DNA from 2 places in the Rhodococcus sp. 077-4 genome. Region 2 is predicted to be linked to the other one. Evidence: riboswitches for the same ligand, from Rfam matches in the RefSeq annotation. Region 2 holds a riboswitch; the other holds the start of a gene.
What was found. Region 2 has a riboswitch for cyclic di-AMP ahead of ACNEOT_RS17120 (transglycosylase family protein). Riboswitches for the same ligand answer to the same signal wherever they lie in the genome.
Positions count from the first base shown of each region.

Region 1 (14,520 bases), on a different contig from region 2:
CCTCGTTACGAACGGCGGGCATACGGCCACTCGACACCTGGAAGTAGACAGCGGCCTCGCCGACGCCGATCAGGCTCGGTCCACGATCCTGGACACCTTGGAGGTTTGCACCATGGCACGTGACGCAAGACGTGTCGTAGAGCTGCTTGCCCTCGCGGATCAGCGCTGCCGAATCGGTATCGGCGGTCGCGACCTGCGGGGCAGGCGTCAGGGCCGAGGCGAGGAAACCGGCGCTCAGAAGGCCCATCATCAGAACGAGAGCGCCGGTGATGCGTCGACGCGTCTTACGCTGCCGTCTCGCCTTGGAGGCGGCGTTGTCGTCGGATGCTGCTGGGGGAGATGAACTCATCTTCTATCCCTTGTCGTGTCGGGACGGACCGAACGTCGGGGGCTGAATCCGTTCGCTCGTTATCTGTGGCGTGCTGACTGTCACTAGCGGATGAAGTAGATCGTTGCGAAGAGGGCAATCCAGACGATGTCGACGAAGTGCCAGTAGTACGAAACGACGATGGCGGCGGTGGCCTGCGCGGGCGTGAACTTACTGACCAGGGTTCTGGTGATGAGGAAGACGAAGGCAATGAGTCCGCCGATCACGTGCAGTCCGTGGAAGCCGGTCGTGATGTAGAAGACCGAGCCGTACACGCTGCTCGACAGCGTCGTGCCCTCGTGGACCAGGTGGTAGTACTCGTACGCCTGGCCGGCTACGAAGAACGCGCCCATGGCCAACGTGATGGTGTACCACCGACGGAGGCCGAAGACGTCGCCACGCTCAGCGGCGAAGACGCCCAGCTGACACGTGAACGACGATGCAATCAGCACAGCCGTCACCGGAACCGCGAGACCGAGGTTGAGTTCGGTCGGTTCCGGCGGCCAATTTCCGTTCGCCTGGGCGCGCGCGACGAAGTACATCGCAAACAGCCCGGCGAAGAACATGAGTTCACTCGACAGCCACACGATCGTGCCGACGCTGACCATATTGGGACGGTTCAGCGAGTGCACGCGTTGGGTGATTGCCGATCCTTGAGTCCCTACAGCGCTCGTCACAGAAAGAAGTATGACCCGTCGTAGTACGGAAGGCATATCCGGGTCCGCTCTTGGCGCGTCGCGTCGGAACGAATCCGAATGCGTCCTTGTTCCCGCCCAGGTCGACGCCTATGTACGGGCCGGTAGGGTCCAGTCGTGCAAGGCTGGCCTCATGGCAAAGAGCACCGGCGGTGGATGGTTTCGAAGGCTGTTCTCACGATCGACGGCAGAGCGTCTGGACCCCACGCGCGAGGACTTGGTGATAGTGGCGAGTTGCTTCGACGACGCACAGGCGTGCTCGGCGGTGCTCGACGAGGCGGCGAAGATCCAGCCCGTGTGGACGGAATCTGCGGACGTGGTGCTCCGGCATCATCTCCTCTTGCCCTCCGAGCATGTCGAGGACGCCGCAGCAGTTGCTGCCCAGGACACCTACGAAGTGGGCCCGGACGTCGAATTACCGGACAGCAGCGGTTACCGCCCACAGGTGGACGACGGCGTTCATCTGGTGCTGCAACGCGTGCAGGTGCTGGACGCGCTGCACTGCTCGCAGGAACGTTCGCGGATGGCGGGCCTCGCTCAGCGTCGAGGGGGAGTCGTGCTCGGGTGGGACGCGTTGCAGCCCGCGCAGGCCGACGCGGCGTCTGGCTAAGCTTCCACGGCACCGAGTGCATCGACGGCAGAAGGGCACGGCAGAACCACCATGACTGCAGCGACGAGCAACGAGCAGCCGCGAACCTGGCGTCGCATTCTCGGCGCGTTGACGACACATACCGACCTGTCCAGCGCCGACACGGGCTGGGTCATGGACGAGATCATGGCCGACAACGCGACAGCCGCCCAGATTGCCGCCTTCGGAGTGGCCCTCAAGATGAAGGGGCCGACGCCGGCGGAGGTGAACGGTCTCGCCGAATCGATGCTCGCGCATGCAGTGCTGGTGCAGACCGACACCGATGCCGTCGACATCGTGGGCACCGGAGGGGACGGAGCCGACACCGTCAACATCTCCACCATGGCCGCGGTCGTCGTCGCCGCCAGCGGTGTTCGTGTGGTCAAGCACGGCAACCGCGCGGCGTCGTCCAAGAGCGGCACGACCGACGTCCTCGAAGCGTTGGGTGTCCGTGTGACTCTGGGAGCCGACGCGGTCGCGTCGAGCGTCGAACAGGTCGGCATCGGGTTCTGCTTCGCGCCGATCCACCACCCTGCACTGCGCTTCGCCGCCGCACCACGCAAGGAAATCGGCATCCCGACGGTCTTCAACGTGCTGGGCCCATTGACCAACCCTGGCCGCCCACGCGCAGGCCTGATCGGTTGCGCTTTCGAGAACCTGGTCCCGGTGGTCGCCGACGTGTTCGCGGCCCGTGGCAGCTCGGTGCTCGTCGTGCGCGGCGACGACGGCCTCGACGAGATCACCCTGTCCACCACCACCACCGTGCACGTGGTGTCCGGCGGTTCGGTCACCGTCGAGTCGATTGATCCACTGGACTACGGGATGGCCCGAGCGCCCATCGAAGCCCTCAGAGGCGGCGACGCCGAGTTCAACGCCGCCGTGGCGCACCGAGTATTCGCCGGCGAACGCGGTCCGGTCCGCGACGCCGTACTCCTCAACGCGGCCGCAGCACTCGCGGCACACCACGGAGTGTCCGGTGACCTCACCGCTCGGATCGAAGCCGGATTGTCCACTGCTGCAACGGCCGTCGATTCAGGAGCAGCAGCGCGGTTGCTCGCCGACTGGGCTCGATGCACCACCGAGCTCGTCGGCTGAGCAGACTTCGACTACTCGCCGATCGAAAATCCCGCATCCACATCGGCACTCGAATACGACTGGAACGCAATGTGAGTGGTGGTGCTGCGTACACCCCGCACGCGATTGATGCGCTTGGTGATGACCTCGGCGATCGACGCATGATCGCGAACCTTGACGATGGCGATCAAATCGACATCCCCGGCACAGGAATACACCTCCGACACCCCGTCGACATCGGCAACGGCCTGCGCCGCCTCCGGAATCAAGTCGGCCTCGGCGTCGATCAGAACGATGGCATTGATCATCTGTGCTCCTCACGCATCTCGAGCTCGGCATAGAGCGCGAGCGACCCCTAGACCCTAGTTGCCGAGCCCCCTACGAGTCGTTCCGCGGGCTCCATTCCTGGCGAGCTGCTTCCTTCGCCGTCCGACACCACGACTCCCACGACCCTGCCGACCGCGCCGGGCTGCAGTACCCACTGCTCGTCCGCACGATCCGTACCCCATCGGTGCGCAGCCACGACGCAATCAGTCCGACTTCCTCCGGGGGTGCCCCTCGCAGCGGCGTCGTATCGGGCAGAACCGTCTCGGCCGACGCGGTGATGGCATCGACGACAGGCATCGGGTGCACACCCCGCGGCGCGACGGCAGCTCCGGCCAAACGGCCGAAGCGAACCACGATCAGCTCCCACCCACCGTCGGCCGTCCGGCGCGCGGCTACGAGCTCGGCGATCGCAGCGACTGCGGCAGATCGATGCATCCTGCGGAGTGCGTCCACGGTGATCGCTATTCGGTCGCGTAGACGAGCGGCGGTTTCGTACAGCTCCTTGTCCGCCAGTTCGGATACACGGCGGCGCATCGAATAGAGAACGGCGTCGTCCTGCCCGCACACGAGCGCGAGGAATTGCGTCGGAGCGTCCGAGTACTCGTCGGCCGTCAAAGGGCCGGACAGCGCCGCTGGGCAGCCTCCGACGTCGGTTGCCGGGCAATCGTCGCCGTGTCGAACCGAGCGGGCCAGGCGTCGGGTGCATGTGCGTAGGCGACAGAACTCTGCGACGAGCGCAGCGGCCTCCGCGGCATCTCCGCGGACCGAGAACGGTCCGAGGCTGTTCGGTGCAGGCGTCCGGACGATCGACAGGCGAGGAAACGCCTCGTCGGTCAGGGTGATCCACCACCCTTTCCTGGGAAACTTGGAGCGGCGGTTGTACGGCGGGATGTGAGCCGAGAGCAGACGCAGCTCCCGTACACCGGCTTCGAGCGCGTGCGCACACTCGACGTGATCGACGCGAGTGGCCAGGGACACCATTTCCTTCATTCGGCCCCTGGTCTCCGAACCGGTGAAGTAGTTGCGCACGCGCCGTTTGAGGTTGTTGGAGGTTCCGACGTACAGCACCTCGTCGGACGGCCCGCGAAACAGATAGACACCGGGCGTGCCCGGCAAGTGCGCAGCCAGCCCGCGTTTCGCGCGTTGGCCGGCCGACACTGCGGGCAGGTAGTCGACCAATTCGGCATAGCTGTGGACGCCCTGATTGCCCACGCGCTCGATCAAACCGTGCAGGACGTCCACGGTGGCTCGGGCGTCGCCGAGCGCACGGTGCGTGGGCCTGGTGCCGGATCTGAACAAGGTGGACAGCGCAGACAGCTTCACCGAAGGTGCCTCGTCACGCGTGAGGACTCGGCGAGCCAACTTGACCGTGCACAGCACCTGAAACCGCGGCCAGGCGATATCGAGGCGACTGGCGGCGGCCTTGAGAAACCCGGTGTCGAAGCCGGCGTTGTGGGCCACCAGCACCGAGCCCCGCGCGAATTCGAGAAACCCGGGCAGTACTCGCTCGATCCGCGGAGCGCCGATGAGCATCGCCGACGTGATGCCGGTCAGCTCCACGATGTACGGCGGAATCGACCTGCCCGGATCGATCAGGGTGGCGAACTCGCCGAGGATCTCGCCACCACGGACCTTGACTGCCCCGATCTCGGTGATGGCCTCGGTGTCGGCGCTGCCGCCGGTGGTCTCGAGGTCGACGACGACGAATGTGGTCTCGTGCAGTGGGGTGTCGAGTTCGTCGAACGTCAGCTGGATGGGCAGGCTCACCGCGACGACGTTAGGGCCGACCTCCGACAAGTTCGGCCACCGCGCCGTCGAACGTGGTCGTGTTGCGTTCCGGCGGGGCCGCGTCACGAAACCTGTCGGAGGCCGACGCTATCTTTCGCTCGACGGGCCGATTCGGGCGCCGGAAACCATAAAGAGACAAGGATCACATGATCATCGACTGCAGTGACTGCCTGGTCCGCGACATCGCCTGCGCGGACTGCGTCGTGACGGTCCTTCTCGGGGCTCCGGGGATGCCGTCGAGATCGGATGGGAGATGGGTCGGACCGCCGTCCCGCATCACCCTCGAGCAGGAGGAACTCGGCGCGATGGGGGTGCTCGCCGATGTCGGGCTGGTACCTGCGCTCAAGCTCGTGGTGAACGACGACGAGACCGCCGAGGTTCCGTTGTTACCGAGTCGTGACACACCCGAGGATCAGCGTGCCGGCTAGCGCGAAACGAGCCGAATCTGCCCGCCTCGGCGCGTTGGGGTCGACACGGGGGTATGCCATTTCGTAACCTTCCTGAGACCTTGCGGAGTCTCGCCAATCCAAACCGGAGTGGCGTCGCAAGTCACCGCCTAATCGTTCACTCGCGAGAGTGTTCGTACCGGGAACCCGATATCTACTGGGGTGAATCCCGCTGAGCCACCGCACGGTGGCCGGTGGGTAGGGCTGCTCTTCCCAGCCCGAACCCGTCAGCTAACTCGGTCGGCGGACGATAGGAAGAAACGGAGCACCATCTTTCGTGGCGTCACAACTTTCCAACCGATCATTGCGGCGAGTTCTCGTAGCCGGAGCGCTCACGGCAGGCGTGGTCATTCTTCCCGCTGCACCCGCAATGGCGGCCCCCCTCACCATTCCCGGCGTCGGAACCTTCGAGATTCCTGACATCCCGGGCCTCCCTCCCCTCACCCTTCCGGGTGCGCCTGCACCGGGTGCGCCGTTGTCCCCCCAGGTCACCCCGGCAGCGAAGGCCGTTCAGGCTGCCGAGTCCAAGATCGGTGCACCGTACGTGTACGGCGCTTCGGGTCCGGACTCGTTCGACTGCTCGGGCCTCGTTCAGTGGGCATACAAGCAGGCCGGCATCAGCTTGCCCCGCACGAGCTACGACCAGGCGGCCGCAGGTACCCCGGTGTCGGCCGACAGCCTTGCTCCCGGTGACGTCGTCTCGTTCTACGACGGCTCGCATTCGGGCATCTACGTCGGCAACGGCAATGTCGTGCATGCATCCACGTCCGGCGTGCCGGTCAAGGTTGCGCCGCTGGCGTCGATGCCGTTCGACGGTGCTCGTCGTTACTGATTCGAGCGACCGACGTTCGCTGTGACCGACCGACAGGGTCGAGCCGTTCTCCGGCTCGGCCCTGTCGGCGTTTGCGGGACACAGTGCGCGACACGCCGGTCCGGTGGACAGCCGGGCGTCCAGTTCGTAATCTGATCGAGACCTGGTCGAGGTTTACTTCGTGACCTGTCACCTGGAACCTCCCTCGATTTCGGACCGTGTTCACGTCCGTGCCCGCAAGAGCATGGGTATGGTTCGTTTCGATCCACTTTTCAATCCGTTGCCCCGATCGGGGCAACATCTGCGAGGACGGAGAGTCGCTTTCCGTGGCGATATCGAGATCTACCCGAGCGTTGCGGCTGGCCCGTGACGCTGCGGTTGCTGTCACTCTGGCCGTATCCATCGCGGTCGTACCGACGACGACGGCGATTGCGCAACCGGGATTCGATTCGGCATCGGACGCGCAGGCCAAGCTGTCCGAGCTCTCCCGTGAATCCGAGCAGACCACCGAAGCTCTGCACAACGCTCAGATCGAGCTCGACGCCAAGAACCGGCAGCAACTCGACGCTCAGGTCGCCGTCGACAGCAGCCGTGCGGCTCTCGATGCAGCGCAGGCGCAATTGACCCAGCTCAAGCCCGCGATGGACAAGGTAGCCAACGTCAATTATCAGGGCGCCCGGACCAACCGACTGTTCGCCGTCATGGTCAGCGACTCGCCCCAGCAATTGCTCGACCAGATGTCGGCACTGGATGTGATCTCGGCGGAGACCGCCGATCAGGTTGCACGGTTCAAGCAGGCGAGCTCGGACGCCGTAGCGGCCGAGCAGGCGGCAGCGACGGCCGCCGATCAGGCACGCGTAGCCGCCGAACAGGCAAAGGCCGTCAGCGATGACCTCCAGGCCAAACAGAGCGAGCTGCAGGGGCAGATCGCCGAGGTGACGGCCGCGTACAGCGCTCTGTCGTCCTCCGATCAGCTGGCTCTGGCCGGCTCGACTTTGCCCGAGGGCTTCGATCCCACGACGATCCTGCAGAACCTGACGCCGGGATCGGGTGCAAGCGCGTTGCAGGCCGGCCTGACGCAGATCGGCAAGCCGTACGTCTGGGGCGCAACCGGCCCGGACGGCTTCGACTGCTCGGGGCTGGTCGTGTGGGCGTACAAGCAGGTGGGCAAAACGCTGCCGCGGTCGAGTCAGGCGCAGGCGGCAGGCGGAACTCCCGTGGACCAGAAGGATCTGCAGCCGGGAGATGTGGTGTTGTTCTATCCGGACATCTCACACGTCGGCATCTATGCCGGAAACGGAAACGTGCTGCACGCGTCCACCTTCGGTGTTCCCGTGAAGGTGCAGTCGATGGCATCGTTCCCGTACTACGGTGCGCGTCGATACTGAGGTGCGCCTCGGTGATCGACTGACGCCTGTATGACCGGCTCGAACCAGACACCAGGTTTGCGTGGTCTCGCCGCATCGCCGCGGTTGCGTTGGCTCGTGGTCGTTCTCGTCGCTGTGGTTGCCCTTTCGGTCGGCCTGATCCATCGATTCGACAGCACTGAAGGTCCGTCCGACGCGGTGTCCACCGACGCTTCCGTCGGCCGGCCGCCACCGACCTACGATCAGCAGCGCCGCGCCGATGTGACCGTGCTCGTCGAGCAGTGGGCCCGTGCGGTACGGACCGGCGACGTCGACGGAGTGCGCGCGCTGATGGATCCACAGGCCGACCCGGGCTTCGTCGAGGCGCAGGTGCGCCGGGCCGCGGTGGTTCCCGGCGTTCCGTTTGCCGATTTCGACTACGAACTGGGGGACGAGCCCGAAACCCCGGTTCCGCCGCCGATCGCCGAAGGATTGGCAGCCGCCGACGTCTGGGCACCGTCGGTGTATCTGCGGTATGCGGTCACCGGACCGGACGCATCGCCGACGCGTCGGCCGGTCTCACTCGTCGTGGCCGAGCGGGACGGTCGATGGCGGCTGGTCGACGACGCGGACCTGCCCGAGTATCGACGTCACACCTGGCGTGGCCCATGGGATTTCGGGCCTGTGGCGGTGCGCTCGGTGCCCACCGCAGCCGTGACCTCGGTGGTTGTCGGTCATCCGGACCGGGAGCAATTCGTCGCGGAGGTGGCGGCAGAGCTGCCATCGGCGACCGCTGCCGTCACCGAGTTCTGGGGAACCGACTGGGCGCGAGACGGGCTGGTCTTCGTCGCGTCCTCCGCGGCGGAGTTCGCCGAACTGACGGGGTCGACTCCACCGATCGACGTCGCGGCGGTGACGGTGTCCGACGCAGTGGCCGGGGACGGCTCGCGTCCGACGGGTCAGCGGGTGGTGTTCGGTCCCGATGCCGCGTCGCGGTTGACGCCGTTCACCGTTCGCTCGGTTCTGCGGCACGAGTTGACGCATGTGGCCGCGAGAGCGCGGACGGCGGACGGTACGGCGTTGTGGGTGTCGGAGGGGTTCGCCGACTATTCCGGATATCGCAATTCCGGTGCCGATTTCGCGCAACTTGCTCCCACTCTGGCTGCAATCGTGGCCGCCGGTGGGCCGCCGACGGTGCTGCCGAAGGACGAGGATTTCGGTTCCGGTGGTGCCCGGTCCAGCGTGGCCTACGAGTCGGCCTGGTCGGTGTTCGCGTTCGTGGCCGATCGTTTCGGGGAGTCGACGCTGCGCAGACTGTACGAGGCGCTCGCGTCCGAGGGCTCCGCAGACTCTGCGTTCGCGTCGGTACTCGGGTTGGACCGCGACCGGTTCGTCGCCTCATGGGGCGATTGGGTGGCCGCTCGGGCCCGTTGAGTGGGGGCGCTACGGTTGGGCCATGCGTCGTACTCTGCTCGTGACGAACGACTTTCCTCCTCGGCCGGGCGGTATCCAGTCCTATCTGCACAGCTTCGCCTCACAGCTGCCGGCCGACGAGCTCGTGGTCTACGCGCCACGGTGGCGCGGAGATTCACACGAGAAGTTCGATGCTCGGCAGCCGTTCGAGGTGATCAGGCATCCGACGACGCTGATGTTGCCGACTCCACTCGTGGCGCGCCGAGCAGCGAAAATTGTGAAATCGCGAGGTTGCGATTCGGTGTGGTTCGGAGCGTCGGCTCCGCTGGCAGTGATGTCGTCGTACCTGCGTCAGGCCGGTGCGGATCGCATCGTGGCAAGTACGCACGGTCACGAGGTCGGCTGGTCGATGGTGCCGGGCGGGCGTGCGACATTACGCACTATCGGTGAGAACACCGACGTGGTGACCTACGTCAGCAAGTACACGCGGGGTCGCTTCAGCTCGGCGTTCGGGCCGTCCGCCGCACTCGAGCATCTGCCGCCCGGTGTCGATACCGATCGATTCGTGCCCGACGACGCCGCGCGAGCGGAACTGCGCGCGCGCTACGGCCTCGGTGATCGGCCCACCGTTCTGTGCCTGTCCCGGCTGGTGCCTCGCAAGGGGCAGGACTTCTTGATCCGTGCGCTCCCGGGAATCCGCCGGGCCGTCGACGGCGCGGTTCTGGTGATCGTCGGCGGTGGGCCGTACGAGAAGACGCTGCGCGAGCTCGTCCGATCCACCGGGATGGACGAGCACGTGGTGTTCACCGGCACTGTGCCGTCCGCAGAACTCGCTGCCCACCACACCATCGCCGACGTCTTTGCGATGCCGAGTCGCACCCGTGGCGCGGGTCTCGACGTCGAAGGACTCGGAATCGTCTACCTCGAAGCCTCGTCCTGCGGTGTGCCCGTCGTCGCCGGTATGTCCGGAGGCGCGCCGGAAGCGGTGCAGCACAACAAGACCGGCCTCGTCGTCGACGGCACGTCGGTCTCGGACATCACCGACGCGATCGTGAGAATCCTGTCCGATCGCACGCTGGCCACGCACATGGGCAACGCCGGCCGCGCGTGGGTGGACGCAGAATGGCGCTGGGATGTGTTGACCGAGAAGTTGCGGTCGCTGATCTGACGTTCTGCACCGCGCAGCGGTTCGCCTAACGGGCGTAGATCGACTCGATCTCGTCTGCATATGCGGCGGTGATCACATTGCGCTTGAGCTTCATCGTGGGCGTCAATTCGCCGCTTTCCTCGGAGAAGTCGTGGGGGAGCAGCCGATACTTCTTGATCGACTCCGCGTGCGAGACGGACTTGTTCGCATCGGCGACTGCAGCATCGATCTCGGCGACGAGATCGGGGTCCGTCTGCAGATCCGCAGCGGTGGCGTCGGAATCCTTGCCGTGCGCGGACTTCCACCGATCGAACGCGTCCGGGTCGAGGGTGATGAGCGCGCCGATGAAGGGCTTCTGATCGCCCACGACGACGGCCTGACTGATCAGGGCACCCGCACGGAGCTGATCTTCGAGGCCGGCCGGTGAGACGTTCTTGCCGCCTGCGGTGACGATCAGCTCCTTCTTGCGACCCGAGATCGTGATGTATCCGTCGTCGTCGACAGAGCCCAGATCTCCGGTGCGGAACCAGCCGTCGTCCAGCGACTCTGCGGTCGCGTCCTCGTTGCGCCAGTAGCCGTCGAACACGACCGGTCCGCGGAGTTGTATCTCTCCGTCCTCGGCGATGCGCACGGTGTTGCCGGGTAGTGGGCGACCGACGCTGCCCACACGTTGGAATCCGATGGTGTTGACGGCGAATGCCGCCGTGGTTTCGGTCAGTCCGTAGCCCTCGTAGATCGTCACGCCGATGCCCCGGTAGAAGTGGCCGAGACGTGCACCGAGTGGCGCGCCGCCGGAGATGGCCAGCTCGCACTTGCCGCCGAGCGCGGCCCGCAGCTTGCCGTAGACCAGCTTGTCGAACACGGTGTGCTTGGCGCGCAACACTATTCCGGGTCCGCCGGTGTCCTGTGCCTCACTCCACGCCACCGCGCATTCGGTGGCGAGGTCGAAGATCTTGCCTTTTCCGTCGGCGTGAGCCTTCTGCTTGGCGGTGTTGAAGACCTTCTCGAACACTCGGGGTACCGAGAGGATGAAGTCGGGTTGGAAGGTGCCGAATGTCGCCACGAGGTTCGGGATGTCGCTGGTGTGGCCGATCGTGACTCCGGCGTCGAACGATGCGATGGACACTGCGCGGGCGAGGACGTGCGCCAGTGGAAGGAACATCAGGGTGCTGCGACCCTGTCTCATCAGCGATTTCAGCGAGGTCTCGCGAATGCCGAGCGATTCGGCGAGCAGATTGGCGTGGGTCAGTTGGACGCCCTTGGGGCGACCGGTGGTGCCCGAGGTGTAGATCAACGTTGCCGGGTCGGACGAGACGAGTGCCGAAACCCGTTGGTGCACTCGGTCTTCGGTGATCTCGGAACCGCCGTCGATCAATGCCTGCACGGCGTCTTTGCCGGATGAGTCCGTGCCCGACGGGTTCTCGACGACGAACGTCTGCCGCACCGACGGCGCAGCTGCCACAACGGACTTCGTCTCCTGCACGTGTGCATCGTTTTCGAGGATCAGCAGAACCGGCTGGGCGTCCTCGAGGATCCACTCCACCTGTCCGGCAGAGGACGTTTCGTAGATCGGGACGGTCACGCCTCCCGCGGCCCAGATCGCGTAGTCGATGAGCGACCACTCGAAACGCGTCGACGACATCAGGGCGACACGATCGCCCTGCTCGATGCCTGCTGCGATCAGTCCCCTCGCCACGCCCGTGACGAGTTGCTCGAACTCGGCGGCAGTGACGTCGATCCACTGTCCGTCGACCTGGCGGCGGAACACCGCAGCGTCCGGCGTGGTGCGGGCACGGTCGAAGACGGAATCGACGGCCGAGTCGGTGTCCGCGATGTCGTATTTTGCGGCGACGGTGAACTCGCGCACGGGATTACCTCCGGATAGAACGGGGAGAACGAAAGTCGACAGCTCGGCTTCACAGATACTGTAGACCCGGGTTCTCGGCGTCGAAACACGCCTCGAGTGGAGCCTGCGGGAGTGACCCGGGAAGAGGGGACGCGCACGGCCCCGGGTGCGATATGTGAAGCTCTGTCGATGAGCAGTATTCAAGTTGCGGATCAGACCTTCGTTGCCGCCCCCGGGGAGCGGGTGGCGCAGGCGTTCGCATCGCCCGAGCGGTGGCGTCGGTGGTGGCCGGATCTGAATCTCACGATCACCGAGGACCGGGGTGAGAAGGGGATCCGCTGGGCCGTGCGGGGCGGCGTCGTCGGCACGATGGAGCTGTGGCTCGAGCCCGCACTCGACGGCGTGATCGTTCATTACTTCTTGCATGCCGAACCCGCAGGAGACGTCGACTCGGGGGCGCACCAGCACGCGCGCCGGGTGGCCGGACGTGCCATGACCTTCGAATTGAAACGGGAGCTCGAGGCCGGGCGGTCTGCAGGTGAGGCACCCCACCACGTAGCGTCGAGTTCAGCTGGCGATTGAACCGCGCGGTACGGTCGGCCGGTTCGCATTGTGCGTCGGCGGATCGATCGTGTGTGATAGGTCTGCCGCGAGTTCGCGGCACCGTAGAGCCAGCGAAGCGCATCGAAGTACCCGAGAGGAAGCGGACGAGTAGTCATGGCGGAGAAAACCCAGAGGTCGATCGTCGTCGAAGCCCCACCGAGCCGGGTCATGGACGTCATCGCCGATTTCGACGCGTACCCCACATGGGTGTCGGCCGCGAAATCCGTCGAGGTGCTCGAAGTCGACGAGAACGGCCGTGGCAAGCGCGTCAAATTCGTGCTGGACGCGGGGATGGTGAAAGACACCTACGAGCTCGAATACGACTGGGCGGCCGACGGCAACTCGGTGTCGTGGAATCTCGTGTCGGGTGAGATGCAGAAGTCCCAGAACGGCTCGTACTCTCTGCGCGAGACCGGCGGCGGCACCGACGTCACGTACGAGCTGACCGTCGACCTGAACATCCCGATGATCGGTCTGTTCAAGCGCAAGGCAGAGAAGGTCATCACCGACACTGCACTCAAGGAATTGAAGAAGCGGGTCGAAGGCTGAGCGAGGCTCGCACCGAACCCCGCACCACGGTGTTGCTGTTCCTCGGCAAAGGTGGTGCGGGTAAGACGACGCTGGCGGCCGCGTCGGGGCTTCGGCTCGCGCAGGCAGGCGAGCGGGTACTGATAGCTTCCGTCGATCAGGCGCACTCACTCGTCGACGCGTTCGCGGGTGGCGCGAGCGACACCGAGGCGGGGGATACGTCGGGCATCCGATCGGTCGCGGCCGGCCTCGACATCGTCGAGATCGACACGTTGGGGCTGCTCGAGGCGAAGTATCGCGGACTGGGTTCGCTGATGGCCGTGGCGTCTGCCGGCCACGAGCACGGGGTCAGTTTCGGGGCGATCGAGCCGGAGGAGTTGCTGGGTTTCCCCGGGGTCGAAGAACTGCTCGGGATGCACGAGATCTGCCGTCTCGTCGACGACAGTCGTTGGGACACAGTGATAGTGGACCTTCCCGCGTCGGCAGATGCGCTGCGCACGCTGCAGTTGCCCGACACCGTTGCCGCGTATGTCGAGCGGATCTGGCCCCTGCACGCGCGCATGGTGGCAGGCACCGGCCCCGATGTACGGCTCACCCTCGTGGTGGCGATGATCGAGCGAATCCTCGCGCAGATCGACTCCGTCCGGTCCCTGGTCACCGACTCCGAACGCACCGGGGCGACCGTGGTCGTGACAGCCGAACAGCTCTCGGTCGCGGACGCGGAACGAACATTGTCGGCAGCGGCTCTGCTCGGCATCAGAATCGATCGTGTTCTGGTCAACAAGATGCTGCCGCGGCTCAACGCGTCGTCGATCGGTCTGGTGGGCGCACATCCGGCGGTGTTCTGGTTCGAGCGGTGGCGGGCTGCGCAGCTCGACGCCGTCGCCGAGCTGCGCCGACGCATCGGCACTGTTCCGATCGTGGAGGTGGAGCACGCCGACGGTGAACCGGTAGGGTTGGGACCCTTGCAGGATGTGGCCGATCGCCTCGAACCGGACTCCCTCGAACCGCGCGCGCCGGGCTGGGGTGAGCAGCCTTCGGTCGTACTCGAGTCGGGTCACGGACTCGACTCCGTATATGCGATGAGAATGCTTCTGCCGGTAGTGGATTCGACGACCTTGGGCTTGGGGCGAGTGGAGGACGACTTGATAGTGAGTGCCGACGGGAGGCGACGGCGCATCAGGTTGGCGTCGGTGCTCCGTCGGTGTGTCGCCGACTCCGCCGAGCTCGATGGACCGTCCCTGGTGGTTCGTTTCCGTCCCGACCCCGATGTGTGGCCGCGGTGACCCTCACGATCTCGACGACGGGGGTGCTCGGATGACGTCGGACCATTCCGAGCTGGGAGCGGACCTGCTGGCTCTGGCCGACACGGTGTTGACGCGACTGGAGCCCATACTGCGTGGGGTCGCCGAATCGCAGCAGGATCGCGACCGCCAGGGATGCACCTGGTGCCCGGTCTGCGCCCTCGCGGCACTGGTCCGCGGTGAGCGTCACGATCTCA
Region 1 covers NZ_JAJPWC010000005.1:22,053-36,572, forward strand. Annotated here, with positions in the region: gene ACNEOT_RS22040 (c-type cytochrome) at 1-349, opposite strand, end outside; gene ACNEOT_RS22045 (cytochrome c oxidase subunit 3) at 433-1,044, opposite strand; gene ACNEOT_RS22050 (hypothetical protein) at 1,196-1,672, shown strand; gene trpD (anthranilate phosphoribosyltransferase) at 1,724-2,785, shown strand; gene ACNEOT_RS22060 (Lrp/AsnC family transcriptional regulator) at 2,797-3,072, opposite strand; gene ACNEOT_RS22065 (DEDD exonuclease domain-containing protein) at 3,143-4,858, opposite strand; gene ACNEOT_RS22070 (hypothetical protein) at 5,026-5,307, shown strand; cyclic di-AMP (ydaO/yuaA leader) riboswitch at 5,423-5,584, shown strand; gene ACNEOT_RS22075 (C40 family peptidase) at 5,603-6,157, shown strand; gene ACNEOT_RS22080 (NlpC/P60 family protein) at 6,463-7,524, shown strand; gene ACNEOT_RS22085 (hypothetical protein) at 7,555-8,916, shown strand; gene ACNEOT_RS22090 (glycosyltransferase family 4 protein) at 8,939-10,063, shown strand; gene ACNEOT_RS22095 (AMP-dependent synthetase/ligase) at 10,089-11,909, opposite strand; gene ACNEOT_RS22100 (polyketide cyclase / dehydrase and lipid transport) at 12,078-12,470, shown strand; gene ACNEOT_RS22105 (SRPBCC family protein) at 12,606-13,040, shown strand; gene ACNEOT_RS22110 (ArsA family ATPase) at 13,070-14,305, shown strand; gene ACNEOT_RS22115 (hypothetical protein) at 14,337-14,520, shown strand, end outside.
Region 1: it holds a riboswitch for cyclic di-AMP, as region 2 does, so the genes downstream of both, ACNEOT_RS22075 (C40 family peptidase) here and ACNEOT_RS17120 (transglycosylase family protein) in region 2, are expected to answer to the same signal.

Region 2 (14,520 bases):
GTCGCCGTGCCAGGCGACGCTGTCGGATCCGTCGCGGTAGTAGCACAGGCCTGCGGTGGCGAAGGATTCGCCGAGTTCGGCGCGGTAATGATCGTCGAGGGCATCGCGCGCGTCGTACAGTGCTGCGTCGGGCCAACGCTCGCGTTCGGCGTAGAACCGAACCAGGCGCGGCACATCGACCACGCGGTCGTACATCTGCCTGCGCTCGGCGCGCCAGTCGACGGCGTCCACCAGTGAATCGAACAGGTGGGTATCGGACAACCAGCCCGGGCGTACGTCCACCCATGCCCCCAGTGTGAGTTCGCGACGGGTGACGGATTCCAGCGAACCGACGCGTCCGTCGGCGTCACCGAACAACGAGCCCTGCGTGGCAAGCGACATGACCGTCACTGTATCGAACGTGTGTTCCCATATCCAGCGAACGGCGGTATCGTGCCGTCATGGGATACCGATTTCAGGTCGTGGTGGACAGTGCCAACCCTCATGCGCTGGCGAAATGGTGGGCGCACACGCTGGGTTGGCAGACCGAACCCAGCAACGAGGACTTCATTCGTGAGATGGTCGCCGCGGGGCACGCCCGCGAGGAGGACACGACCACCTTCGAGGGCGTACTCGTATGGCAGGCCGGTGCGGCCATCGTCGATCCCGAGTCACCCGGAACGCCGCGGGTGTTGTTTCAATCGGTGCCCGAACCCAAGTCGGTGAAGAACCGGCTGCACCTGGACATCAGGGTCGGCGACGAGCGCGAAACGGTGGTCTCGCAGCTCGAGGAACGGGGTGCGTCGGTGCTTCATCGGGGAAATCAAGGGCGCAGCATCTGGATCACCATGACCGATCCCGAGGGCAACGAGTTCTGCGTCAGCTGAGTCGGTGGTCAGCCGAGACGGTACGAGCCGGGGGTCTGGCCGGTCCACCGTTTGAAGGCTCGGCGAAATGCACTGGGCTCGGAGAAGCCCAACCGGCTCGAGATGTCGTCGACGCTGTCGCCTCGGCTGAGCCCGGAGATCGCCGCATCGCGTAGCACTTCTTCTCGCAGTTGGTTGATCGAGGTGCCCTCCTGTCGAAGGATGCGGCGCAGGTGCGGAGGGCTGATGTTCAGCATCGTCGCGATGTCCTCGGTCCCCGGTGCGCCACCTTTGAATCCGGTTTCGAGCGCGCGGCGAACCTGACTCGAGGCAGTGCTGTCGTAGTCTCGGGACGAGAACAGCAGATTGGGTGATTCCGCCAGATACTCGGCCAGAGTCGCCTCGGTCTGCACTATCGGTGCTCGCATCACGGCACTGTCGAATTCCAGTGTGGCCCTGTCGGTTCCGAATTCGACGTGGGTTCCGAAGATGGCGTCGTACATCTTGCCTGCTTCGGGTCCCGGTAGCGCGTAGGGCAACTGCGCCGACAGAAGTTTGACCCGGTTGCCGATGAGCCACGCCGCGAATCGGTGCAGCAGAATCAACAGGAAGTCCGTCAGCAGACGCTCGGCGAGTTCGTTGGCTTCCGGGCTCAGGTGAGTGGTGGGAGTGACGTGCACCGTCAACACGGTGGATTCGTCGTTTCGATCCAACGTCATGGGGCGAACCGGAATCAACACCCGCATGGTCTCGGACATCCGTACCAGTGCGGCCCACAGGTTCTCGGTGTGAATCAGAGTCTGGCACACCACCCGAAAACTGCCGCGCCGCACCGGTACTGCGGCGAGACCGAACAGTTCGTCACCGGTCATCGCCCAGACCGCCTGGGTGAACGCGGTCACCTGCCGGGTGGTCAGACGCTCCGCCGGGTTGCCGAGAATGGTGGAACCGATTCCGGCCATCGACAACGGGTAGGTCAAGTCCACCCCGCTCTTCACCGCGAGGTCGACGGCCTGTCTGACGAAGTACGCCGGAATCGTCGGCTGCGGAGTCACAATCTCCGTAGCCTCTCGGCCGCGTCGGCGAGCACCTCGTCCTGCTTGCAGAAAGCGAAGCGCACCAACGACTTCCATGGCGCAGGTTCGTCGACGAACGCAGTGACCGGAACCGCGGCGACGCCTACCAGGTCCGGTAGGGAGCGGCAGAATTCGTATGCGTCCCCGCGTCCGATCGGCGCGATGTCGGCGCAGACGAAATATGTTCCTGCGCTGTACTTCACATCCGCTCCGGCGGCGGCGAGTGCTGCCGAAAGCATGTCCCGTTTGCGCTGCAAACCGTCGCGCATGGACCCGATCCAGGCCTGCTCGTGCCCCAACGCGTAGGCGACCGCCGGTTGAAACGGAGTTCCGCCGACGAAGCTCATGAACTGTTTGGCGGCGCGGACGGCGTCGATCAATTCGGCCGGCCCCAGCGCCCAACCCGTCTTCCACCCCGTGGCATTGAACGTTTTTGCGGCGCTCGAGACGGTCACGGTGCGCTCGAACATCCCCGGCAGTGTCGCTATCGGCGTGTGCACACGGCCGTCGAAGGTCAGGTGCTCGTAGACCTCGTCGGTGAGGACCAACAGATCGTGGGCGATCGCGATGTCGGCGATGCGGATCATGGCGGCGCGGTCGAAGACCGTGCCGGTGGGGTTGTGCGGCGAATTGACGATCAGCATGCGTGTTCGGGGGCCGACGGCGCGTTCGAGAGCGTCGGTGTCGACGGTCCACCCGTTGCCTTCGGAGACCAGAGGTACGGCGGTGCGGGTGGCACCGGCGAGGGCGATGGCGGCCGCGTAGGAGTCGTAGAACGGTTCGATCAGCAGCACGTCGTCGCCCGGCTCGATCAAGCCCAGCAGTGCCGCCGAGATCGCCTCGGTGGCACCGACGGTGACGAGTACCTGCGAGTCGGGGTCGTAGCGCAGACCGAATCGGGCCGCCCTGTCGTCGGCGATGGCGGTGCGCAGTACCGGCATGCCAGGGCCGGGGGAGTATTGATTGAGCCCGTTGGCGATGGCCTCGCGCGCAGCCTCGAGCATGGCAGCAGGCCCGTCGGTGTCCGGAAAGCCCTGCCCGAGATTGACGGCATTCTTGGTGACGGCCAGAGCAGTCATCTCGGCGAAGATCGTCGATGCGAACGGGCGCAACCGTGCCACTGTGCGCGAGGGCAACATCTCGGACATTCGTGCAGCTTAGTTCACAGACGGAAAGCGGTCGTTCGCCCTGCGTCTGTACTGTGCCTGTCATGCGATTCGGTTTGTTCGTTCCACAGGGTTGGCGTCTCGATCTGGTCGGTATCGACCCTGCCCGGCACTGGGGCGCGATGCGTGACCACGCGCTCGCCGCCGAGGCCGGTCCGTGGGAATCTTTGTGGGTCTACGACCACTTCCACACCGTTCCCACCGCGACCGACGAGGCGACGCACGAGGCCTGGTCGCTGATGTCCGCGTTGGCTGCGACCACGTCCCGGATCAGGCTCGGCCAGATGTGCACGGCGATGGCGTACCGCAACCCGGCCTACCTCGCCAAAGTTGCTGCCACAGTGGACATCATCTCCGGCGGCCGCGTCGAGATGGGCATCGGTGGCGGTTGGCACGAGCACGAATTCCGCGCCTACGGTTACGGGTTTCCCTCTGCCGGAGAACGATTGGGCCGGCTCGACGAGGGCGTACAGATCTTCAAACAGGCATGGACCACCGGCGAAGTGTTCCTCGACGGCAAGTACTACGAGATCGACGGTGCCGTGGTTCGGCCTCTGCCGCTGCAGGAGGGCGGCATCCCTCTGTGGATCGCAGGCGGTGGTGAGAAGGTGACGCTGAAGATTGCGGCGAAGTACGCCGACTACACCAACTTCGACGGAACTCCCACGGCCTTCGCCCACAAGTCGGCCCTGCTACGCGAGCACTGCGCGACCGTGGGCACCGACTTCGACGCGATCGTCCGCTCGGCGAACTACAACGTCGTCATCGCTGCGACCGAGTCCGAGGTGGAGGACAAGCTCCGCGCGCTCGAGAGCCGGCTCGCGGAATACGTGGGGGCCGAGAGAGCTCACGGTGCCTTGGACGCATACCGAGGCATGCCGGCAGTCGGGACCCCGGAGCAGATCGTCGAAAACCTGACCGCGCTGCAGGAACAGGGGATGACGTACGGCATCTTCTACTTCCCCGAGGCTGCCTACGATCGCTCCGCCATCGAACTCTTCGAACGTGAAGTGATAGCCGAACTGAAGTAGAGCTCGGCGAGCATCGCGACGGTCGGCTCCGCGGTCGGTCGGCACTACTGACCTCACCGCCCACAATTCGCACGATCACACGGCATTCCGTCGGAGCCTTCGAATTGTGCGACCTGAGGTCAGTTGTCGACAGGTATTCAGTCACCGCTGTCTCGACGCTGAGGCTTTGAGAGGTGCGCCGCCCGACGCATTCCGATTGCAGATCCCTGACGTCAGCGTAGGTCGTCGGGAAGATCCGCCGGGTCGACGAGCAACTGCTGGTTCTTGGCCTTGCGGACCTTCTCCGACAAGCCGATGTTGGCGTGCAGCAACGCCCACTCGCCCTCGGTGATCTGGTCGGTGGCGCGTGCGATCACCACCGGATCGGCGGTACCCCACGCGATGGGCATCGCCGAGACCAACTGCCACGTTCTCCCGCCGGTGTTTCTGCCACGGTCCGCCAGAACCGACACCGCGGGCACCTTGGCACCTCGCTCGACGGCGTGGCCGGGAAGTGCCCGCACGACGCGGGTGGTCAACACGTAGTGCGGTTCGTCCACCCCCGGCTTCGCGATGTCGACCAGGGCCAGCAGCAATGCTCCGACAGGCAGCGTCTCGGCCACCACCGCGGGCACCAGATCGCCTTCGGCATACTGCGATTCGATGGATCCCATCTTCTTCGGTGCCCACAGCATCACCCACAGTGACGTCGCCGCGCCGATCGCGAACACCGCGCCGAGGATGTACGACCACGGGGTCGCGATCCAGATGAACCATGCACCGAGAGCGATGAGGAACACCGCGGTGAGCGCCGCGGAGGCCCGCAGCCTGCGCAGCTCGGTGAACGTCTCGTTGACCGACTTCGCGTGGGCTACGTCTACGGAAAACTGGAATCGGCGCACACCGCTATTCCTAGCACGACGGGAGATACCGGCGACAGCGTCAGATCGCCGGACCGAGCAAGTCGTCTGCATCGGTGATGCGGTACGCGTAGCCCTGCTCGGCGAGGAAACGTTGACGGTGCGCGGCGTATTCGGCGTCGAGGGTGTCGCGGGAGACCACCGAGTAGAAGTGCGCCTGACCGCCGTCGTGCTTCGGACGGAGCAGACGGCCGAGGCGCTGCGCCTCCTCCTGCCTGGATCCGAACGTTCCCGAAACCTGCACTGCGACGGACGCTTCCGGAAGGTCGATCGAGAAGTTCGCCACCTTGCTGACCACGAGCGTCCTGATCTCGCCCCTGCGGAACGCGTCGAAGAGCACTTCACGTTCCTTGTTCTTGGTCGAGCCCTGAATGACCGGAGCGTTCAGTGCCTCGCCGAGTTCGTTCAACTGATCGAGGTACGCGCCGATGACCAACGTCGGAGCGTCCTGGTGTTTCGCCAGGATGGACTTCACGACGGCGATCTTGGTGTGCGCCGTCGAGCACAGCTTGTAGCGCTCCTCGGGCTCGGCGACGGCGTACGACATGCGCTCGGCGTCGGTGAGGGTTACCCGCACTTCGATGCATTCGGCCGGGGCGATCCAGCCCTGCGCCTCGATGTCCTTCCACGGCGCGTCGTAGCGCTTGGGTCCGATCAGTGAGAACACGTCTCCCTCACGACCGTCCTCGCGCACGAGCGTTGCCGTCAGGCCCAGACGTCGACGCGATTGCAGATCGGCGGTCATCCGGAACACCGGCGCGGGCAGTAGATGCACCTCGTCGTAGATCACCAGTCCCCAGTCGCGGGAATCGAAGAGTTCGAGGTGCTTGTACTCACCCTTGGTGCGACGCGTGATCACCTGGTACGTGGCGATTGTCACAGGTCGAATCTCTTTGCGCTCTCCCGAATACTCACCGATTTCTTCCTCGGTGAGCGAAGTGCGGGCGATGAGTTCGCGCTTCCACTGCCGACCGGCGACAGTGTTGGTGACCAGAATCAGCGTGGTCGCCTTGGCTCTGGCCATCGCGGCCGCACCCACCATCGTCTTGCCCGCGCCACACGGCAGGACGACGACGCCGGAGCCGCCGGCCCAGAACGAATCGGCCGCCATCTCCTGGTAATCGCGCAGTGTCCACTTGCCGCCCTCGGTATCGAGCTCGATGGGGTGGGCTTCGCCGTCGACATAGCCGGCGAGGTCCTCGGCAGGCCAGCCGATCTTGAGCAACATCTGCTTCACGTGGCCGCGCTCGCTGGGGTGGACGACGACGGTGTCCTCGTCGACCATCGCGCCGAGCATGGGCGCAATCTTCTTGTGCCGCATCACCTCCGTGAGCACGGCACGGTCGAGGCTGATGAGCACCAGCCCGTGGACCGGGCTCTTGACCAACTGCAGTCGGCCGTACCGCGCCATGGTGTCGACGATGTCGACCAACAGCGGCTGGGGTACCGCATAACGCGAGAAATTCACCAGCGCATCGACCACCTGCTCGGCGTCGTGGCCTGCCGCACGTGCGTTCCACAGTGCCAGCGGGGTGATGCGATAGGTGTGCACGTGCTCGGGGGCACGTTCGAGCTCCGCGAACGGTGCGATGGCCGCCCGCGCTGCGCCCGCGAGTTCGTGATCGATCTCGAGCAACAGTGTTTTGTCGGACTGGACGATCAGCGGGCCGTCGGTCACGGTTCCTCCTAGAGACATCTGCTGCGCCCGAAAGAGCGCAACTTCTCCATTGTCCACAGGTAGGGGCGCGAGTGCACGTGAGCGCGGTCTACTCGACCAGAGCGACCGAGGTGATGCGATGCAGAGTGAAGCGCCGCACACCGCCGGTGGCGGGGTCGAACGCGTCGAGTTGACCGCCGCCGATGCTGATCGGATCGACGATGCGGTGAGTCGCGACACCTTGGGCGTCGACGTAGCCGATGCTCACGCTCCGTTTGACCTTCGCCGCGGTCTGCAACAGCGTCATCGTCGCGGTGCTGCTGGCCCGAGATCCATCGGCGCGCACCACCGCGCCGCCGTTGCCCGCCGCTCGGTCGGCAGCGCGCATCCCGCGCACCAACGAACCCAGCTGCTCTTCGGTGGGGACGGCAGGAGTACGGAACGCCTGGCGCGGTCGCCTCGCCGATACTCGCGATCCGCGGGCACGCAGATCGACGATGGTGCCGGACGAGTCCTCACCTGCAGGCGCGAAGCCCGCTCCGGCCAGGACCGAGAGCACCTCGGCGAGGGGGGCCTGCGAGATCGCGACGGTCGGGGCCAAAGCGCGGAGCGCCAACGATTCGGCTGCGGGGGACGCCATGACCTCGGCCAGCAACGCCGGATCCTCGCAGCGGACGAACGATGCGGCGACGCCCGCTCGCAACCGGCCGTGTCGACGCGCCACGTCGTCGATCAGGTAGGTCAAGGCCTGCGGGACCGGTGTTCTCGAATGGGTGGCGAACAACGCGTGCAGTTCCGACGCGGACAATCCGACGTCGAGGGCGCGGCGCAGGCTCGTGTCGCTGATGCGGTACATCGTGGCCGCGCCGGCGGATTCCACATCGGCGACCAGTTCGATTCGGTCCTGTAGTTCCGGCTCGAGCGGGCCGGGTGCCACCAGTGTGAGGTCGGCTTGCACCAGGACGTAGTCGATGGGCTCGGGCAGGGCCGCGCGCATGTCGGCCTCGGCGTTGCCGTCGTGCAGCAGTGAGCGACCCGGGGTCGACATCGCCCCCCGGGCGATGATGCCGAGCGCCGTCGCTTCGGCGACGACATGCCCGACGGGAGTGACACCGAAGCGTCCGGACCACCGAGGCCGACGCCACGCCAGGGTGCGGGCGAGGTCGGCGGGCTGTGCAGCGTGTCCGCTGCCGAGCTCGGCGAGCAGTTCGAGGATCATGCGTCGGTCTCGCGGTGCGGCCGGGGAGCGGACTTCCTCGGACAGTGCAGCGATGGGTTTGTCGTTGGGGTCACGCATCCCGATGACCCACGGTGCCCGCGGCACTTCGAGCCAGGCGGAGGCGAGGGTGTGCCAGCGAGCAGCCGGGGCGGCGGTGAGCCAGGCGTCGACGGCCGGTGTGGGTGCCCAGTAGTCGTCGCCGTTGTCGGATGCGGGAACCGGGTCGGGTGTGCCGCTCGAGATGAGATGGGCTGCGGCCAGCAGCTCGACGAGGATGCTCACTCGATCGTCGTCGAGGCCGGTTGCCTTGGTGATCTTGCGGAGCTCGCGCACGCCCAGGCCGCCTGCTTTGAGGGCCGGGGCGGGTGAAGCGGACAGTGCCTCGATCACTGCGACGCAGTGCCGGCCCAGTTCGAGCGCCTCGCCTGCGGCTGCGGCATCGACATCGGTGAGTGAATAGGTGCTGGTGGCGAGCTTGGGCTCGGCGAGCGAGCGCGGGTCGGACATCGGCTCGCCGCGCAGAATTTGCCCCACCTGGACGGGAAGCTCGACGGTCTGCTCGTCCAACCAGATCAGTAGTCCCGCGGCGAGCAGCTTCTGGACGGGCCGATCAGAGGGGGTGCCGGGTGCGGCGTCCCTGGTACGGCCGGTCGGCGACGATCTCGCGAGGGTGTCGAGGAGGCTGCGTTCGCCGTCGCCGAGTTCGGCGAGCGCTGCGGTGATGTGTGATTCGGTGAGATTGTCGGTGGGGTCGAGCGCGCGGCCGATTCGCCACGGCACGGCGTCCGCCGCGGCTGCACCGATCCGGAACCCGGCTGCGTCGCCCCACACCAGCAACCGTTCGCGCAGCTGGGCCAGTGCCTTGTCGACGCTTTTGGCCGGTGCGCGCTTGGCGATGACGGCAAGTAGTGCTGCGCGGGTGACGGGCCGCTCGTATGCCTCCTCGATGGCGAGGATCTCGAGCACCGTCAGAGCGAGGGTGTCCAGGGTGTCTGCAGTGTGCAGAATCGACCGGCGCTGCTCGGCCCTGCCCGCCAGCACTGCCAGCGAGGCGGGCGGCGGCGCGGTCAGATCCGGACGCAGCGACATGGCCCTGATCAGCTCGGCATCGGTGCGAGATGCGATCCACGCGGGCAGATCCGGGGGCGTGTCGGTGTGTCGGGACGCAGTCGTGTCGGTCATCGTCTATCAGATTAGAGACCTGGGCTGGTGCTTGCCGCAGGGCAGGTGTCAAAATGGGCGCATGGTGAACAAGTCGAAGAAGCCCTATGTCGATCCAGGCTGGCCGGAAACCGCTCGCGGTGACCATGCGGTGACCGAACTCTCGTCCGCTCGATCGGGTGGCTTGTCGCCCTTCGGCGAAGACACCGAGTTCCCGCTGCCCGTCGAAGACCTGCCCTACGCCCACCCGGTGACCGTGGTCAATCGCTAGCTACGGCCTTCGAGCACGAGAAAGCCCCCGACATCGAAACGATGTCGGGGGCTTTTCTCGTATGAGAAGCGCCTCTACTGGGGCAGGAACGCCTTGTTGGCCTGGTAGAAGTTGACGACCTGCGGATCGAGCTGGATGCCCTGGGCCGCGTTCTGCACGAACGAAGCGATCTGCGGGTCGTTGGTGATGTTCTGGACGGCGGTGACGATGCCGTTGACGACCTCGGCGGAGGTGTCCACCGACGGGATCGACGTGAGATCGGGGAGCGAGGGAGCAGCCGGTGCCTTGGGCGTGACCGGCACGCTGCGCTCGGTCGGTGCGCTGCTCAGGCCGAGGCTCGAGGAGCAGGAGGGCCATGCGCCCCAGCCCTGCGAGTCGAGGACCTTCTCTGCGACTGCGATCTGCTCTTCGCGGCTGGCCTGGTTGGCCGTGGCCGCGTACTGCTGGCCGCCGTGCGCGTTCCAGGTGCTGGGGGAGAACTGCAACCCGCCCTGGAAGCCGTTGCCGGTGTTGATGCCCCAGTTGCCGCCGGCTTCGCACTGTGCCAGGCGATCCCAGTCGGAATCCGGCGCCGCGTTCGCGGTGCCGGTGAAGGCGATGCCTGCGGTGCCCATGATGGCTCCGGTGACGGCGACCTTGGCGACGGTCTTGCCTGTGGTGCTCGGCTTACGATGACGTCCGCTCATACGAGTTGAAATCCTCTCCACACGCGCCTGCGAGGTCAGCTGTCGGGTTCGGGCTGAGAGGTAGCCCGGCCCTTTCGCTCACTCCTGCGAGTGGGCAATTGGGCTTCACCCCAAGGGAAGTGGGGGCGGCTTCGTGAGTCGCTACAACTTCCCGGTTGTCCGTGGAGGACGTGGGTCCCCCGTCCTCGTCCCCTGGGTGATCGTCGAGGGTGTTCCGGTTTCCGCGGGACGAGGTTTGGCGCTGCGGGCCGGAATTCGGCCGAACTTTCCGGCCGCTGCTGACCGTACTGAAATTCCCGCCTTACGTCACTATTTGGTAACTGTCGATTTCGGGGCGTCGCCGAGAGCACATTTTGTACCTCATTCGGGTCTCGCGAGTCTGCCCAGCTAGTGGGCGTGCGAGGCATTGAACCCCTGTCCGTTGCCTTCCCGTTATCGAAGCGTGATGTGATGGAAGTCACATGAGCTGCGACCGGTTCCGAGCATCACCGAATGGCCACGATGTCTTTGCCGAGGGGCATCAACGACACGGGAATCATCTTCAGGTTCGCGATTGCGAGCGGGATGCCGATGATGGTGATTGCCATTGCGAACGCCGTGACCACGTGGGTCAGTGCCAGCCACCAACCGGCGAGGATCAGCCAGAGCACGTTCCCGATCAGTGCGCCCGATCCAGCCCCCGGCTTGTCGACGATCGTCGACCCGAACGGCCACAGCGCGTAGACGCCGATACGGAACGACGCGATGCCGAACGGGATGGTGACGATGAGAATGCACAGCAGAAGCCCGGCAAAGAAGTAGCCGAGGGCCAGCCACAGTCCGCCGAAGACCAGCCAGATGACGTTCAGGATCAGTCGCACGGTCAACGCGCCCGTCGTCCGGACGCCAGCGCGTACACGATCGCCAATACGAAGCCGGCCGGCGCGGCGAACATGGCCGTCAGGTACAGCTCGAGTGGAGGCTTCGCGTCGGAAAAGACGGGAAACATGAGGATCGCGACGACGGCGACGAGGCCGATCGCGAACAGGGCCAGTGCGATGCGCAGCAGAACGGTGCTGCTCCGACGGGTCGGTGTGTCCACGTGCACCACGGTAGTGCGAAGCGCGGTGCTGTGAGGAGTGCGGTGTGGGGAACAACTCGAATGCTTCGACCGGGCTCGCCGCGCTAGACTGACGTATTCGCGTCCTACGTTCTCGTGGGGCGCGATATTCGTGCATACCGCAGGCCCGACGCCGGGCTCGCGAACAAGCAATCGACAACAGCAACAGATGAACGGGTGAGATCAGTGCCGACCGGCAAGGTGAAGTGGTACGACGTCGACAAGGGATTCGGATTCCTCTCTCAGGAGGAAGGCGAGGACGTGTACGTGCGTTCGTCCGCGTTGCCCGAGGGCGTCGAGGGCCTCAAAGCCGGTCAGCGCGTCGAATTCGGTATGGCAGCGGGCCGTCGTGGACCGCAGGCGCTGAGTTTGAAGGTGCTCGAGCCGGCTCCGTCGGTGCGTCAGAACACCGGCAGCACTCGCCGCGAGCCCGTCGAACGCAAGCACACCCCCGACGAGCTGCACGGGATGGTCGAGGACATGATCACGTTGCTCGAAGCGACCGTGCAGCCCGAGCTCCGCAAGGGCAAGTACCCGGACCGCAAGATCGCGCAGCGCATCTCCGAGGTTGTCCGGGCCGTCGCTCGCGAACTCGACAGCTGACCTCGGCGTCGAAACTACGGACGCGTTCCGATCGACCAGATGGCGTGGCTGACGAAGCCCTCCTGATTGGTGTCGGTGTCGATGATGCCGGTGGGCAAGCGCACTTCGATTCCCAGCAGAGTGCGGTTGCTGTCGTCCGTCGTCGGCACCGTCACACCGAATCGAGTTCCGGGCTCGTTGAATTCGCCGGTCTCGACCACGTTTCCGCTGTCGTCGCCGTAGACGAGGGCCAGTACCCACGGTGCCGAATAGACGGCCTCGGGTAGCGAGAGCTGCACCGTTCGGGACTTGCCGACCGGTAGTTCGGTCGTCTCGCCCACATTGGTGCACAGTGGATCGCTGACGGCGCAGTACAAGTACGGCTCCACCTCGACGGCTCGGCCGTTGGTGTACGCGGTCACGGTCGGCTCCTTGTCCGGCGCATTGCCGACGAGGATGGCCAGTACCGCGACGAACGCGACGGCGATGACGAGCAGACCTGCGGCGAGAATCGCGGCGATCTTCTTGGTGCGGGGAGCGAGATTCACTTGGTCACGTTTTCGCCGAAGGAGCCGTCGGACACTTCTTGTCCGACGTGGTCGGGGCGGTTGCCGCCGAAGCCGGGCAGGAGCGATCTGCCGCGGTGGGTGAGGAATGTCTGCACGAGGCCGATCGTAAGCAACACCGACACCACGGTGAAACCGAGCCAGTATTCGGTGGGCAGCAGGACGCCGAGCGTGCCGCCGAGGACCCAGCACAGCTGCATGACGGTTTCCGATCGGCCGAAGCCCGACGCGATCGATTCCGGCGGTAGATCGGCCTGCAGGGACGCGTCGAGGGAGACCTTGGCGAGCGCGCTGGCGCTCGACGCGACGAGCGCGGCCACGGCTGCGGTCAGCAGGCTGTCGGTGACCGCGGCCACGGCGGCGACCACCGTGACGGCGACGGTGCAGCGCAGGACCACGAGCGATGGTCGGCCGAGCTTGATCCTGGCACCGAGTGCGTTGCCCGAGAAGTTGCCGAGACCGGCCGCGGCTCCGACGAGTCCGAGCATCGCGGCCTGTTGAAGAGGCTCGTGTTCGGTGCGGGATTTGGCAACGAAGGCGATGTACAGCGTCAGGAATCCGGTGAGAATTCGGATGGTGCCGTTGCCCCACAATCCGACGATCACCGCCCGGCCCAACGGCTGTCTGCGGTTCTTGGTGGTTTCGCTCGGCGGTGGCGTCCGCCTGAGATTCTCCGTCGGTGCGCCGTTGCCCGGGTAGTCGTTGCCACCGTGCCGATCGGAGTGGTGCTGATCGGCGTGGTAGCTCAGGGTTGCGGGCACCTCGCCCTCGGTGATCTCCACCCACGACGGAATGCGCATGCTCAGGTAGGCACCGAACACGGTGATCGCGGCGACGAACCACAGCGCTCCCGGCGAGCCCGCGAAGAACGCGATACCGCCGGCGACCGCGCCTGCCGCGATGGTGCCGCCGAGCAGACCGAACACCGTCAGACGGGAGTTGACACGAACGAGGTCGATTTCCGGCGGTAGTACGCGTGGAGTCACCGCACTCTTGAGGACCGCGAAGGATTTGCTGAGGACGAGCATGCCGAGCGCGGCCGGATACAACACCCAGCTGTCGAAGTTGAACACCAGAACCATCGCCAGCACGGTGCGTAACCCGAACGACGTGGCAAGCGCGATACGTCGGCCGTGCTGCAGCCGGTCCAGCAACGGTCCGATCAGCGGGGCGATCAACGCGAACGGGGCGATGGTGATGACGAGATACAGCGCGACTTTGGTCTTGTCCTCGCCGGTGGCGGCGGAGAAGAAGAGTGTGTTGGCCAAGGCGATCGCCAGCGCAGCATCGGACGCGAAGTTCGCCATGGTCGCGTACGTGAGGGCCGTCAGGCCGGACTTGTCGGCACCGTCGGCTTTGGCGGCGCGCTGAAACGATGCGATTCCCTTGCCGGTCAGTTCGCGTCCGCGCATGGCGGCGACGCGGGTGACGGTCAGCTTCTTCGGCATCGGCGGTGGCTTGCGGGCACCGGCCTTGCTGCGCGCGGAAGTGAGCTGCTCGGTGCGCGCCGGGTGCAACGGAGGCAGCGGCTGACGCCGACTGGGAACATGCGCGGACCCGACGGGGGCAGCGGGCGGGTAATTCGCCAGGCCGGGGTGCTCCAGGCTGTCAGGAGCGGAGCCTGCGGAGTGACCCGTGGGTGCAGGAGCGGAGCCTGCGGGGTGACCGTTCGGGTCGTTCGGCTGGGAGTCGTCCGGACCCGGTGGTGTGCGGGGAAGACGGGGATCGGTCACGTGTCAATTCTGTCCTACGGGCGCGGTATCGGTGAATCGCACCTCGAAGATTTTGGGCCAGTATTTGCCGGTCACCAGGAATCGGTCGGTTCCGGGTATCTGTGCGATGCCGTTGAACACGTCGGCTCCGCTGCGTTCGGAGGCAGGCATCGAATCCCAGAGCGGCGTGCCGTCGATGACCGCTGTGACGTTGCCGGTTTCGGGGGCGATCCTCATGATGTCGAAGGTTTGCCACACGTTGGCGTACACCGATCCGTCGTCGGCGCATTCGAGCTCGTTGAGTCGCTCCACGGGATTGCCGTCGAGCGTGACGTCCACGGTGCCCTGCGCGTCGAACGATGTGGGGTCGCGGAAGGTGAGGGTGGACGAGCCGTCGCTCATGACGAGGCGGTCATCGGGCGCTTGCGAGCACAGTCCCCAGCCTTCGCCGTCGTAGTTCACTCGACGCTGCTCGGCGAGGGTGTCTCGGTCGCGGGCGATTGCTACCCCGTTCTGCCAGGTGATCTGCCACAGCGTGTCGCCGTCGACG
Region 2 covers NZ_JAJPWC010000003.1:168,669-183,188, reverse strand. Annotated here, with positions in the region: gene ACNEOT_RS17165 (alpha-ketoglutarate-dependent dioxygenase AlkB) at 1-381, opposite strand, end outside; gene ACNEOT_RS17160 (VOC family protein) at 441-866, shown strand; gene ACNEOT_RS17155 (AraC family transcriptional regulator ligand-binding domain-containing protein) at 875-1,900, opposite strand; gene ACNEOT_RS17150 (pyridoxal phosphate-dependent aminotransferase) at 1,897-3,069, opposite strand; gene ACNEOT_RS17145 (LLM class F420-dependent oxidoreductase) at 3,132-4,118, shown strand; gene ACNEOT_RS17140 (DUF3239 domain-containing protein) at 4,331-4,999, opposite strand; gene ACNEOT_RS17135 (DNA repair helicase XPB) at 5,040-6,695, opposite strand; gene ACNEOT_RS17130 (helicase-associated domain-containing protein) at 6,784-9,075, opposite strand; gene ACNEOT_RS17125 (hypothetical protein) at 9,137-9,325, shown strand; gene ACNEOT_RS17120 (transglycosylase family protein) at 9,400-10,011, opposite strand; cyclic di-AMP (ydaO/yuaA leader) riboswitch at 10,020-10,227, opposite strand; gene ACNEOT_RS17115 (YccF domain-containing protein) at 10,497-10,871, opposite strand; gene ACNEOT_RS17110 (hypothetical protein) at 10,874-11,092, opposite strand; gene ACNEOT_RS17105 (cold-shock protein) at 11,297-11,713, shown strand; gene ACNEOT_RS17100 (DUF2771 domain-containing protein) at 11,728-12,240, opposite strand; gene ACNEOT_RS17095 (MFS transporter) at 12,237-13,862, opposite strand; gene ACNEOT_RS17090 (glutaminyl-peptide cyclotransferase) at 13,995-14,520, opposite strand, start outside.